DNA from 3 places in the Pedococcus aerophilus genome. Region 3 is predicted to be linked to each of the others. Evidence: predicted binding sites of a transcription regulator. Region 3 holds the regulator's gene; each other region holds the start of a gene.
The links. Region 3 encodes HrcA, which represses chaperone genes, less so after heat shock. Its sites were predicted from a motif close to TTNGCACTCGNNNNNNNCGAGTGCNAA; they were not measured.

Region 1 (4,384 bases), on a different contig from region 3:
TGGTGTTCGTGCTGGCCGACGCCCCTCCGATCATCTTCGTCGTCATGCCGATGTTCGCGTGGTTGGCGTTCCGGGGGACGCTGCGCGAGGCCACCCTGCTGCTGACCGTCGTCGGTGTCATCGGTACCGGTCTGACGGCCGCGCACATCGGCCCGATCTGGGACATCACCACGCGCTACGACCTGCCCCCCGAGCTCGCCGCGGGGGTGCTGCAGCTGTTCCTCATCGACTCCGGCCTGATCCTGCTCCCGCTGGCGGTGATGGCGACCCAACAGCGGATGTCGGCGGCCAACGCCGCCCGCGAGCGGGAGACCCGCGAACGACTCGTGGCGCAGGCGACCGGCACGGCCGTGATCACGACCGACCTCGAGGGGCGGGTGACCCTGTTCAACCCGGGCGCGGAGACGATGCTGGGCCGTCCCGCAGCGGACGTGCTGGGGAGCCTGCTGGACACCCTGTTGTCCCCCGAGGAGCTGGACCGCCACGCCTCCGACCTGCGCGCCCTCCCCTCCTTCGCGGCGATCTGCCGCGCGTCGCTCGAGTCCGGCGACACCGACCGCCTGTGGGGGTTCCGCCGGGGTGACGGCGAGGTGAGGTCGATGCGGATGACGTTGAGCGCCATACCGGACGACGATGGTGGGGTGCTGGGATTCCTCGCGACGGCGGAGGACGTCACCGAGCGGGAGGCTGCGCACGACGCACTCGTCCTGACCCTGCAGCACGAACGCGACGCGGCCGAGCGGCTCCGGGAGACCGACCGGGTCAAGGCCGACTTCCTCGCCACCGTCAGCCACGAGCTGCGGACCCCCATCACCAACATCATCGGCTACTCCGAGGTGCTCGAGGACGGCGGTGCCGGTGAGCTGACCCAGCGCCAGCTCGACGTCCTGGGTCGCGTCGACCGCAACAGCCGACGCCTGCTGCTGCTGGTCGAGGACCTCTTGACCCTGTCGCAGATCGAGGCGTCCGAGCTCGACATCAAGCTCCGCCCGACCGACCTGCGGAGCACGGTCGAGGGCGCCCTCGCGCTGCTGGCACCGGTCCTCGCCACGCGGTCCCTCGAGGTCTCGACGAGCGTGCCCGAGGAAGCCCTCGTCGGACAGGTCGACCCGGACCAGCTCCAGCGCGCGCTGCTCAACCTGTTGACCAACGCGGTGAAGTTCACGCCCGACGGCGGCACCATCGAGGTCCGGCTGTCCCACCGTCCGCCGGGGAACGAGATCGTCGTGAGCGACACCGGGATGGGGATCCCCGAGGCGGAGCAGGGACAGCTCTTCCGGCGGTTCTTCCGCAGCTCGACGGCCACGGAGCAGGCGATCCAGGGCGCGGGCCTCGGACTCAGCATCGTCCACGCGATCATCACCCAGCACCAGGGCCGCATCGAGGTGACCTCGGCCGAGGGCGAGGGGACGACCTTCACCGTGGTGCTGCCCGTCACGGCACCCGAGCGCCCAGACCACCCGAAGTCACCCGAACCCTCTGCTGAGCCGTCAGCCCGGAGCGCGTCCCCGGCGTGACCCCGGGCTGTCGTTCTCGGCCCGCAGTCGCGCGTTCTCGTCCTGCAGGTCCAACAGCATGGCGATGCCGACCAGGTTGACCCCTGCGTCGAGCAGGTCGTTGATGCGACGCAGGCGCTCCACGTCGTTCGCGCTGTAACGACGAGTGCCTCCAGCCGTCCGCGCCGGCTCGACGAGTCCCCGGGCCTCGTACAACCGCAGGCTCTGGGCTCCCGCGCCCACCAGTTCGGCGGCGACCGAGATGCCGTAGACCCCACGGTCCCCATCGGGACCCGGCAGACCGGTCATCAAGCACCCCTTCTCGAAAATCATGCGCATCAGATCTTGCGCCAGCATGACACCAGTGCTACAAGAAACCTATAGCGCTGACCATAGATCTGACCGCGATCCGTGGCCCACGAGGAGCATCACCAGACACGACGGAGGTGACCACGATGCTGATGCGCACCGACCCTTTCCGTGACCTCGACCGACTGACCCAACAGGTCTTCGGCACCGACGGCACGCTCGCCCGCCCCTCGGTCATGCCGATGGACGCCTGGCGCGACGGAGACCTGTTCCAGGTCGAGTTCGACCTCCCGGGCGTGAGCCCGGACTCGATCGACCTCGACGTCGAACGCAACGTGGTGACCGTGAGGGCCGAACGACCGCCACGGGCCAGCGACGCCGAGCTCATCGCTGCCGAACGGCCACGAGGAGTGTTCAGTCGGCAGCTCGTCCTGGGCGACAACCTGGACACCGAACGGATCCAGGCCAGCTACGACACCGGCGTGCTCACCCTGAGGATCCCCGTGGCCGAACAGGCCAAGCCGCGCAAGATCTCGATCGCCAGCAGCGGCGCGGACCGGCACGCGATCAGCTCGTGACCGGGGGTCGGTCATGCTCGTCGACCCGACACCTCAGGGCCTGACTCCGGTCGCCGACCGGGATGCCTTCGTCGACCTGGTCTGCTCCGACCCGGAGTGGTTGAGGGCTGAGTTCGACGCCATCGTCGCCGGGCAGTGGGAGGACTCCCCTCCCTCCGGGACGGAGCCGACGGTCCCGACGCACGAGCACCATCCGCCGATCCCGCTGTTCGCAGACGGACTGGCGACGCCACCGAGCCGGCCGCAGCGCCTCGACCACCACGGGTGGGTTCGCCAGCGCTCACCTCCGCGAGCGCGCGGGACCCCTCCCACACCTCCGGGCGGCGCTCGAGGCTCCCCGCACGTCCGGGCCGGCGGGTCCTGACACCGATCGATCACGGTCGACCAGCCCGCAGCCGTGACCACGGTCCCCGACCACCTGCGGCACCATGGTCACGGCAGCGAGGGTCCGTCCTCGCTCGATCCGTCCAGGACGTGAGGAGTCAGGTGGCCGGCAGGCACGCGCACCCGTCGTCGGGCAGCACGCCCACCTCGCCGAAGGTGCTGGCGGCGATGGCCGCCGTATTGTGCGCCGTCGGGCTAGCCATGGTGGCGCTGTGGCCCGACGGCAGCACCGCGTCCGGGAGGCCGGGAGCGCAACAGGTCAACGGCGTCGTCGACGACGTGGAGCGACAGTCCTGCCCGGCGTCCGCCGAGCCCCAACCCGGATCCCCTTCCGCGGGCGCTCCGGGGTCAACGGCCTGCGGCACGGCGCAGGTGCGGCTCACCTCCGGCCCGCAGTCGGGGAACACCTTCACCGTCCCGCTCCCCTCGGGCGTTGGCGCGCCCCAGGTGTCGGCGGGTGACGAGATCACGCTGGCATACTCCCCCGAGAGCAGTCCTGCCTCCCGCTACGCCATCCTCGACCACCAGCGCGGCACGCAGCTGTGGGTCCTGCTCGCGGCCTTCGCCCTGTCGGTGGTCGCCTTCGGCCGGTGGCGCGGCGTCAGTGCGCTCCTCGGTCTCGGGGTGACGTTCACCGTCATCATGGGCTTCGTCATCCCCGCCGTCCTCGGCGGCAGACCCCCTCTCGCGGTGGCGGTGGTCGGCTGCTCGGCCATCGTGCTCGTCGTGCTCTACCTGACCCACGGCCTCGGGCGCACCACCACCGTCGCTCTCGCCGGGACGTTGGCGAGCCTGCTCCTCACGGGCCTGCTCGCCGCGGTGTCGGTGAGCGTCATGAGGTTGTCCGGCGCCGGTGACGAGAGCTCGTTCATCCTCGGCCAGTCACAGGGCATCGACCTGCGGGGCCTGCTCCTCGCCGGGATCCTCATCGGCTCCCTCGGCGTCCTCGACGACGTCACCGTCACCCAGGCGGTCACCGTCGACGAGCTCGCCCGCGCCAACCCCGAGTTCAGTGCGCGTGAGCTGTATGCAGCCGCGACGCGCGTCGGGCGCGCCCACATCGCCTCCGTCATCAACACCATCGTCCTCGCGTATGCGGGCGCGTCGCTGCCGCTGCTCGTCCTGATCGTGGCGCTGGACGACCCGGTCCGGGACATCCTCACCGACCAGCTCGTCGCCACCGAGCTGGTCCGCAGTGCGGTCGGGACGATGGGCCTGATCGCCGCTGTCCCCCTCACCACGGCCGCAGCGGCATTCCTCGCGCGCAGGCCGCGCAGCGGCGTCAGCCCGGCCTGACGAGGTCGGCCACCTCAGGGCCTGCGGTGAAACCTGCTGCCACGTAGGTGGCCACGGCGGCGGCGTTCGAGGACTCGGCCGCGACGACGGCGCTCGAGGCTCCCATCGCGCGCAGGCTGGCGGCCGCGGCCGCACAGGCGGCGACGCCATACCCTCGACCCCGGTGGTCCCGGTGCACGCCGAGAGGTTCGACCAGACCGGGCCGTCTCGGGCCCGCCGACCACACCCCGACCACGGCGACACGGCGACCGGCGGGCTCGGCGACAGCGAGCATTCGTCCGCTCTCTGCGAAGGGTCCCGACATCATCGCCTCCCACCAAG
Region 2 (4,384 bases), on a different contig from region 3:
CCTTCTCGGGGGCGGCGGCCTCGGAGGCCACGGCGCGCACCGGAGCCTGCCGCTCCTCGGCCGTCAGCTGGTACGACGGCGTGGCCGGTGGGGCGGCGAAGGCGGTGGCCACGCCGAGGGCGGTGGCAGCCAGGCCGAGGCCCTTGAGGGCCGAGCGGTGGTTGGGGCGTCGCCAGAGAGCGCTCACCAAGGACGTGGGGGGCAGGCCCGCGCCGCGGTGGCGGCCGGGGCCGGGGTTCTCGGTAGACATTGCCGTCGAGGCTAGGTCAGGCCCCCCGGATGTGGCCAACCCCGGCGGCGCGTCGCGCCGATGGTGGTCGTTTGCGTGCCCTTGCGGGGGGTTGGGCCCGATCGACGTGCTGAGGACGGGTTGAGGCGGTGTGCTCAGGCGGGTTTGACGATGAGCGCGACCTGGTTGCTGCGCACCCGCGTGAGCACGACGATCGCCTCGGTGTGGCCCTTGGCGGGCAGCCGCAGCTGTCGCCGCAGCACGTCGGCGTCGATGCTCACCCCGCGCTTCTTGATGGTGAGCCGGTCGATGCCGTGGTCGCGCAACCAGCCACGCAGCGCCTTGACGTTGAACGGCATGGCCTCCACGACGGCATACCGACGTGCCCAGGGGATGTCGACGGACCGGGAGGAGCCGACGTAGCCGACCCCGGCATCGAGCTCGGCGCCACCGGTCGCGGCGGTGAGGGCGGGGACGAGCCCAGCCCGGAGCACGGCGCGGTCGGGTTCGTAGAGCCAGGCCCCGACCTCGGCGAGGTTGGTCAGGGTCGGCGCCGTGCTGTCGCCGTCGCGCTCGGTCACCAGGACGGGGGAGGACCCCTCGCGCAGGACCGCGGCGGTGCGCCCGGCGGTCCGGACCAGGGGGCCGAACCACACCGTGCACTCGACGACCTCGCCGTCCACCGACGTCCACTGCGCCTCCGCCCCCGCGGGCACCGCGGCGTGGGGGAACCCGGGACTGAGCTTCGCCCCGGTGGCGGGCAGCGCCTTGGCCAGCTCCTGCACCGTGTCCCAGGACGGCGAGATCTCCTCGAGGCGGAACAGGCGGCGGGTGCGTCCGGTGATGTCGGCGACCCCCGGGGTGCGTCGCGCCGGGTCCAGCCACGCTCCGACGCCTCGTGCACCCTCGCCGGCCGGCGGGGTGAACTCCTCCGCCAGCCCTTGTTCGGCGGTGGAGTCGGGCCAGTGGCGCAGGTTCACGGCGGCGATGGCTGCGGTGACCTCGTCGGCGTCGATGGCGCGGACGCGCAGGTCGAGGCCGGCCACGGCCATCGCGTCCGCCCCGATCCCGCAGCCGAGGTCGTGGACCGTGTGGATGCCTGCCGCGCGGAACCGTTGCGCGTGCTGCGCCGCGACGGACAGGCGGGTGGCCTGCTCGAGCCCGTCGGAGGTGAACACCATGCCGCGAGCGAACTGGCCGAACTTCCCCGTCGCCTTCTCGCGCAGCCGGGCCTGGTTGAGGGCCGCCGCCACGAGGTCCGGCTCGAACCCTGCGCCGCGCAGCCGCTGCTGCAGCGCGAGAGCCCCCGACTCGTCGTACGGGGGCAGTGACTGGAGGAGTCCCCACCCCTCACCGGTCGTGAGCCGGCGCAGCAGGGGGAGGTCCATGGCGAGCATTCTGGCGTATACCGCGTGGTCGCGGGTGCGCGGACGCGGAGGTTGCGCGCGGTTGCGGCGTCAGGCGTCCCTGCGCCACTCGTAGGGGGTCGTGGTGGTGACCTTCACGAGCCCGGACTGCTCGAGGATCGGCCGGGAGAACTCCGTGGAGTCGCTGTTGAGGTACCGCTTGCCGAGGGAGATCGCGGACCGCGCACGGGCGGAGGTCAGGGCCCGGTAGATCCCTTTGCCCCGCCACTCCGGTCTTGTCGCACCGCCCCAGATGCCGGCGAACTCGGTGCCCTCGACGGGTTCGAGCCGGCCGGCGCTGACGATCTGGTCGCCGACCTCGGCGACCCACATCTCCATGTCGTCCCGGGTCCTCAGCCGGTGCAGCACCTGGGCGAGGATCTCCTCGGCGAACTCGGGGGTGTCACCGAACACCTCGGCCTGCATGGCGCACATGGCGCGGACGTCGTCCTCGTCGGTGACCTGACGGACGACGAGTTCGCCGGCCACGTCGGGGGAGACCGCGACGTCCACCGCGAGCAGGACGGCCTCGCCGACCATCACCGACTCGGGCTCGTCCGGCGTGAAGCCGTGGGCGAGGAGCGTCTCGTGGAGCCCCGGGGCGTGGTCGTGGCCGCGGGTCTTCCACTCGACACAGACGATCGACGGGTCGGACCGGTAGTGCGCGAGGGCGCCGTCGACGAGCGCCTCGACCGACTCGGGCGTCGCAGGTCGACCGTCCTGCGCGAGCGTCGAGTAGGTGATGAAGCCGCGGCCACGCAGGAAGGTCGCGAGGCGCAGCGGACCGAGCCGCTCGACGTGGACGGCCGACGGCGTCTCGGCCTCGTCGCGGAGCTGCTCGTCGTAGGCGCGCAGGAGGGCCGCAGGATCACTTCGGGAGGCGCTGTGGGAGTCGCTTTGGGAGTCGCTGCGAGAGTCGTCTCGGGGGTCGGTCACGGCCCGAACCTTCCGGGTGCCGGCCTCCACCGCAACCGGGTTTCCGGCGACTGTGGCCGCCGGGCCGGATCAGCCCTCGGCGAACGGACGGAGAACGTCTGGCACTCGAGTTGACCGAGTGCTAACCACGAGCCTAGATTTGCGTTGGCACTCAGGTTCGTCGAGTGCCAGCCAGCCAGTCGGTCGATCCCCGCGACGGCGACCGCCCGGCAGCACTCGCACCACCTGCAGCACCAGCACCATCCACCTGTCCACTTTCGACATTCCCGAAGGGGAGGTCACCATCGTGTCGGTTTCCATCAAGCCGCTCGAAGACCGCATCGTCGTCAAGTCCGTCGAGGCCGAGCAGACCACTGCGTCCGGTCTCGTCATCCCGGACACCGCGAAGGAGAAGCCCCAGGAGGGCGAGGTCCTCGCGATCGGTCCCGGCCGGATCGACGACAACGGCAACCGCGTCCCGCTCGACGTCACCGTCGGCGACCGGGTCATCTACAGCAAGTACGGCGGCACCGAGATCAAGCACGGCGGCCAGGAGTACCTCATCCTGTCCGCGCGCGACATCCTCGCCATCGTCGGCTGAGCATCCGCACCGCGTGAGTGACATGCCCTGTATGCCGACTGGTCGGCATACAGGGCATGTTGCCTTCGTTCCCCGTTTTTCGCTGCTAAAGAAGGACTTTCATGGCTAAGACGCTGGAGTTCAACGACTCCGCTCGCAAGTCGCTCGAGCGCGGAGTCGACGCGCTCGCGAACGCAGTCAAGGTGACGCTCGGCCCGAAGGGCCGCAACGTCGTCATCGACAAGAAGTGGGGCGCCCCCACGATCACCAACGACGGTGTGACCATCGCGCGTGAGGTCGAGCTCGAGGACCCGTACGAGAACCTCGGGGCCCAGCTCGCCAAGGAGGTCGCCACCAAGACCAACGACGTCGCAGGTGACGGCACCACCACCGCCACCGTGCTCGCCCAGGCCATGGTCAAGGAGGGCCTGCGCAACGTTGCCGCGGGTGCCGCCCCGTCCGGCCTGAAGCGCGGCATCGACAAGGCCGTCGAGGCCGTGTCGGCTCGCCTGCTCGAGACCGCCCGCGAGATCGAGGGCAAGGACGAGATCGCCCAGGTCGCTGCGCTGTCCGCGCAGGACCAGGTCATCGGCTCCACCATCGCCGACGCGTTCGACAAGGTCGGCAAGGACGGCGTCATCACCGTCGAGGAGTCCTCGACCGCGACGACCGAGCTCGAGTTCACCGAGGGCATGCAGTTCGACAAGGGCTACATCTCCCCGTACTTCGTCTCCGACGCCGAGCGCATGGAGGCCGTGGTCGAGGACGCCTACATCCTCATCAACCAGGGCAAGATCTCGGCCATCTCCGACGTCCTCCCGGTGCTGGAGAAGGTCGTCAAGTCCGGCAAGCCCCTGCTGATCATCGCCGAGGACATCGACGGCGAGGCGCTGTCGACTCTGGTGGTCAACAAGATCCGCGGCACGTTCAACGTCGTGGCCGTCAAGGCTCCCGGCTTCGGCGACCGCCGCAAGGCCATGCTCCAAGACATCGCCGTCCTCACCGGCGGCCAGGTCATCTCCGAGGAGGTCGGGCTCAAGCTCGATCAGGCCGACCTCGACGTGCTGGGCCAGGCCCGCCGCGTCGTCGTCACCAAGGACAACACGACGATCATCGACGGTGGCGGCGACAAGTCCGACGTCGACGGCCGGGTCAACCAGATCAAGGCCGAGATCGAGCGCACCGACTCCGACTGGGACCGCGAGAAGCTCCAGGAGCGCCTCGCCAAGCTCGCCGGTGGCGTCTGCGTCATCA
Region 3 (4,384 bases):
CGCGACCGACCAGGCGTTCACCCGTCCATCGGCCGACGAGTCCTGGAAGGACCTGGCCCCGGTCTGGATCACCTCGCCCACCCGCGACCAGGTGCTGCCGTCGGCAGCGACCGTCAAGGTCGCCGGAGAGGCGACCGTGTTCGAGGCGACGGTGAGCTGGGAGCTCCGCAGGGGCACGACGCTCGTCACGCGGGGCAACGCCATGGCCACCCTCGGCGCCCCCGGCCGTGGCACCTACTCGTTCGACCTCGGCACCCTCTCCCCCGGCACCTACACGGTCAAGGTCTACGAGGCGAGCGCCAAGGACGGATCCGTCGCTGCTGAGGACTCGGTCACCTTCACGGTGAAGTAGCCCTTCCGGGCGGGTTCAGCGCCAGCGGGACGCCGCGCTGAGCACCGCCAGGGCCGCTGGTCCGGCGCTCGACGAGCGCAGCACGGTCGACCCCAGCCGCACCGTGACTGCACCCGAGGCCTCGAGGGCGGTCACCTCCTCGGGGGTGATCCCACCCTCGGGACCGACGACCACGAGGACCTCTCCCTCGCTCGGAAGTGCCTGTGCTGCAAGGCTCTGCGTGGCGTCCTCGTGGAGCACGTATGCCGCCGCGGCGCCGGCGACCCGCGTGGCGAGGGTCTTCGTCGTCGCCAGCTCCGCAACGACGGGCACCCGCGACCGGCGGGACTGCTTGGCCGCTGCGACGACGGCCGACTCCCACTTGCGGCGGGCCTTGTCGCCGCGGTCGCCGCGCCACTGGACGATGCAGCGCGAGGCCTGCCACGGGACGACCTCGTCCACCCCGAACTCGGTCGCCGCCTCGACGGCCTGGTCGTCACGGTCCCCCTTGGCGAGCGCCTGGACGAGAACGAACCTAGGGCTCGGCTCGTCCTCGGCAGACAGGTCGGCCACGACGAGCTCGAGCTCGGCCTTCCCCGCCCCGACCACGTCGCACGTCGCGCGCCGCCCGGCACCATCGGCGAGCAGGACCTGCTCACCCGGCGCGATCCGTCGGACGGTGGCCGCATGGCGCCCCTCGGGGCCGTCGAGCACGACCCGGTCGCCGACCCCGACCCCCGCGAGCAGGGTGGGGTCCACCAGGAACAGCGGGAGCGTCATGCGGGCAGCCTAGAGATCGGGACCGGGGGCGGGAGCCGCGGGCTCGAGCTCCTACTTGGCCTTGAAGGCGTCGCGGAGCTTGCCGAACAGACCCGGGTGAGCGGGCGTCATACGGCCCTCGGGGCGCTCCTCGCCACGCAGCGCGGCGAGCTGGCGCAGGAGCTCCTCCTGCTGCTCGTCGAGCTTGGTCGGCGTGAGGATCGTCGCGTGGACGATGAGGTCGCCACGGCCACCACCGCGCAGGTGGGTGACGCCGAGGCCGCGCACGGTCATCACGTCACCGGACTGCGTGCCCGGCTTGATCTCGAGCTCGTTGACGCCGTCGAAGGTGTCGAGCTTGAGGGTGGTGCCGAGGGCTCCGGCGGTCATCGGCAGCTCGACCGTGCAGTGCAGGTCGTCGCCGCGGCGCTGGAACGTCTGGTGCGGGCGGACCGCCACCTCGACGTAGAGGTCGCCGGCGGGACCGCCGCCCTGGCCGACCTCACCCTCGCCGGTGAGCTGGATCCGCGTGCCGGTGTCGACGCCGGCCGGAACCTTGATCTTCAGGTTGCGGCGGGTGCGGACCCGCCCGTCGCCGGAGCACTCGAAGCAGGGGCTGACGAGGACCTCGCCGTAGCCCTGGCAGGTCATGCACGGGCGGGTCGTCATGACCTGGCCGAGGAAGGACCGCTGCACCTGCTGGATCTCACCGCGACCCGCGCAGACGTCGCAGGTGCGGCGGGACGTGCCGGGCTGGGCGCCGTCACCGTGGCAGGTCGAGCACACGACCGCGGTCTCGACGGTGAGCTCCTGCTCACCACCGAACACGGCGTCGGCGAGGTCGAGGTCGAGCCGGATCAGGGCGTCCTGGCCGCGGCGCTGGCGCGAGCGCGGTCCGCGCTGGGCCTGGCCGGCGCCGGCACCGAAGAACGCGTCCATGATGTCGCTGAAGGAGAAGCCCTGGCCGAACCCGGCCGCACCGGCGGCATACGGGTCGGCGCCCTGGTCGTAGGAGCGCTTCTTGTCGGCGTCCGAGAGGACGTCGTAGGCCTGGGAGACCTTCTTGAACTGCTCCTCGGCCTCGGGGCTGGGGTTGACGTCCGGGTGCAGCTTGCGCGCCATCTTGCGGTACGCCCGCTTGATGTCCTCCGGCGACGCGTCCTTGGAGACGCCCAGGTCCTGGTAGTAGTCGTTCAACGAGTGTCCTTGTCAGTGGTGCGTGGTGCGTGGTCGTGGTGCGGTGGCGGCAGGCCCTCGGAGCAGGTCCTCGGGCCGGGCCCTCACTGCGCCAGGATGCGGGAGACGTACGTGGCGACTGCCCGCACCGACGCCATCGTCGTGGGGTAGTCCATGCGGGTGGGGCCGAGGACGCCGAGCCCGGCCACGAGGTCGGAGCCGGTGCCGTACTCGGTCGCGACGACCGAGGTGGACTGGAGCCCCGCGAACGGGTTCTCGTGCCCGATGCGGACCGAGACGAGGTCGCTGTTCTCGCGGGCGGTCCCGAGCAGCTTGAGGAGCACGACGTGCTGCTCGAGCGCCTCGAGGACGGGTCCGATGCTGAGCGGGAAGTCGGTGCCGACCCGGGCGAGGTTGGAGGTGCCAGCCAGCACGACCCGCTCCTCGCGCTCCTCGACCAGGGCGTCCTCGAGGGAGCGGACGACGGCACGCACGAGGTCGCGGTCGGCCGGCTCGAACTCGTCGGGCAGCGACGCGAGCGACGCGGCGGCGTCGACGAGGCGCTGGCCCACCGCACTGGCGTTGATCTTGGCGCGGACCAGGCCGAGGGTGGCCTCGCCCTCGGTCGTCGACAGGTCGTGGGTCGTCTCGATGACCCGCTGCTCGACCCGGCCGGTGTTGACGATGAGCACGACCATGAGGCGGGTCGCGCCCATCGGGACGAACTCGATGTGCCGCACGGAGGACCGCGTCAGCGACGGGTACTGCATCACCGCGACCTGGCGGGTCAGCGAGGACAGCAGCCGCACGGTGCGCGCGACGACGTCGTCGAGGTCGACGGCGCCCTCGAGGAACTGCGCGATCGCCGAGCGCTCGGCGGCAGACATCGGCTTGACCGAGCTCAGCCGGTCGACGAACAACCGGTAGCCCGCGTCGGTGGGGACCCGTCCCGCGCTCGTGTGGGGGGCGGCGATCAGCCCCTCCTCCTCGAGCGCAGCCATGTCGTTGCGGACGGTGGCAGCCGAGACCCCGAGGTGGTGGCGCTCGAGGAGCGCCTTGGACCCCACGGGCTCGGAGGTCTCGACGTAGTCCTGCACGATCGCGCGCAGCACGGCGAGACGACGTTCCTCGCTCATCGGACACCTCCCTGCGGTCGGTCTGGTTGGGTGAGCGCTCAGCGGGCCGGACCACGCTGGCACTCATGCTCAGCGAGTGCCAAGTCTACGGTGTTCCCGACCGCGGCACCGCACCGGCGGCGCGTCCTCGCGGACGGCGGCGACCACGCGGCATACCCTGCGTCGGTGTCCGACCGCTATGGCTCCGATGTCCTCTCCGGCGACTGGAAGGTCCCCCCGCGGGGACGCTCCCGCGAGGTGGAGGCCGAGACCGGTCTGGTCGTCGAGGACGTCGACACCGGCTGGTGCGGCGCCGTCGTGCGCGTCGAGAAGGCCGGCGGCATGCGCGTGGTGCACCTCGAGGACCGGCGCGGGCGCACCAAGGGTTTCCCTATGGGGCCCGGGTTCCTGCTCGACGGGGCTCCCGTGATCCTCACCCCGCCGACTGCCGCGGCCCGGGCGCAGCTCGCCGAGGCCAGGGCCGCGACCTCACGGACCGCGTCCGGATCGCGCGCCGTCGAGGGTGCCAAGGCCCGGGTGGCCAGTGGTTCGCGCATCTTCGTGGAGGGGCGGCACGACGCAGAGCTCGTCGAGAAGGTGTGGGGCGACGACCTGCGCATCGAAGGAGTCGTCGTGGAGATGCTCGACGGAGTCGACGACCTCGCCGGCGCCATCCGCGACTTCCGTCCCGGTCCGGGACAGCGGATGGGGGTCCTCGTCGACCACCTGCTCCCCGGCACCAAGGAGGACAAGGTCGTGCAGGCCTGCCGCAAGGGCCCGTATGCCGCGCACGTCAAGATCCTCGGCCACCCGTACGTCGACGTCTGGCAGTCGGTCCGCCCCGAGCGGCTCGGCCTGCGGCAGTGGCCGGTGATCCCGCGCGGGCAGTCGTGGAAGCACGGCATCTGCCACCACCTCGGGTGGCAGGCCGACAGCCAGGCCGACATCGCCCGCGCCTGGAAGCAGATCCTCGGGACGGTGCGGTCCTACGCCGACCTCGAGC

Region 1: ABD286_RS12685 (Hsp20/alpha crystallin family protein) is a predicted target of HrcA. The motif match lies at 1,841-1,867, and genes of this name have one in related genera.
Region 2: groES (co-chaperone GroES) is a predicted target of HrcA. The motif match lies at 2,670-2,696, and genes of this name have one in related genera.

What each region holds. Positions count from the first base shown of each region.
Region 1 covers NZ_BAAARN010000003.1:138,742-143,125, forward strand. The annotation lists gene ABD286_RS12675 (sensor histidine kinase) at 1-1,517, shown strand, start outside; gene ABD286_RS12680 (MerR family transcriptional regulator) at 1,491-1,805, opposite strand; gene ABD286_RS12685 (Hsp20/alpha crystallin family protein) at 1,952-2,383, shown strand; gene ABD286_RS12690 (YibE/F family protein) at 2,870-4,063, shown strand; gene ABD286_RS12695 (GNAT family N-acetyltransferase) at 4,050-4,384, opposite strand, start outside.
Region 2 covers NZ_BAAARN010000002.1:29,790-34,173, reverse strand. The annotation lists gene ABD286_RS11285 (VldE C-terminal domain-containing protein) at 1-250, opposite strand, end outside; gene ABD286_RS11280 (THUMP-like domain-containing protein) at 385-1,617, opposite strand; gene ABD286_RS11275 (GNAT family N-acetyltransferase) at 1,687-2,490, opposite strand; gene groES (co-chaperone GroES) at 2,858-3,151, shown strand; gene groL (chaperonin GroEL) at 3,253-4,384, shown strand, end outside.
Region 3 covers NZ_BAAARN010000004.1:269,647-274,030, reverse strand. The annotation lists gene ABD286_RS15850 (Gmad2 immunoglobulin-like domain-containing protein) at 1-352, shown strand, start outside; gene ABD286_RS15845 (16S rRNA (uracil(1498)-N(3))-methyltransferase) at 368-1,111, opposite strand; gene dnaJ (molecular chaperone DnaJ) at 1,163-2,287, opposite strand; gene hrcA (heat-inducible transcriptional repressor HrcA) at 2,371-3,402, opposite strand; gene ABD286_RS15830 (DUF3097 domain-containing protein) at 3,568-4,384, shown strand, end outside.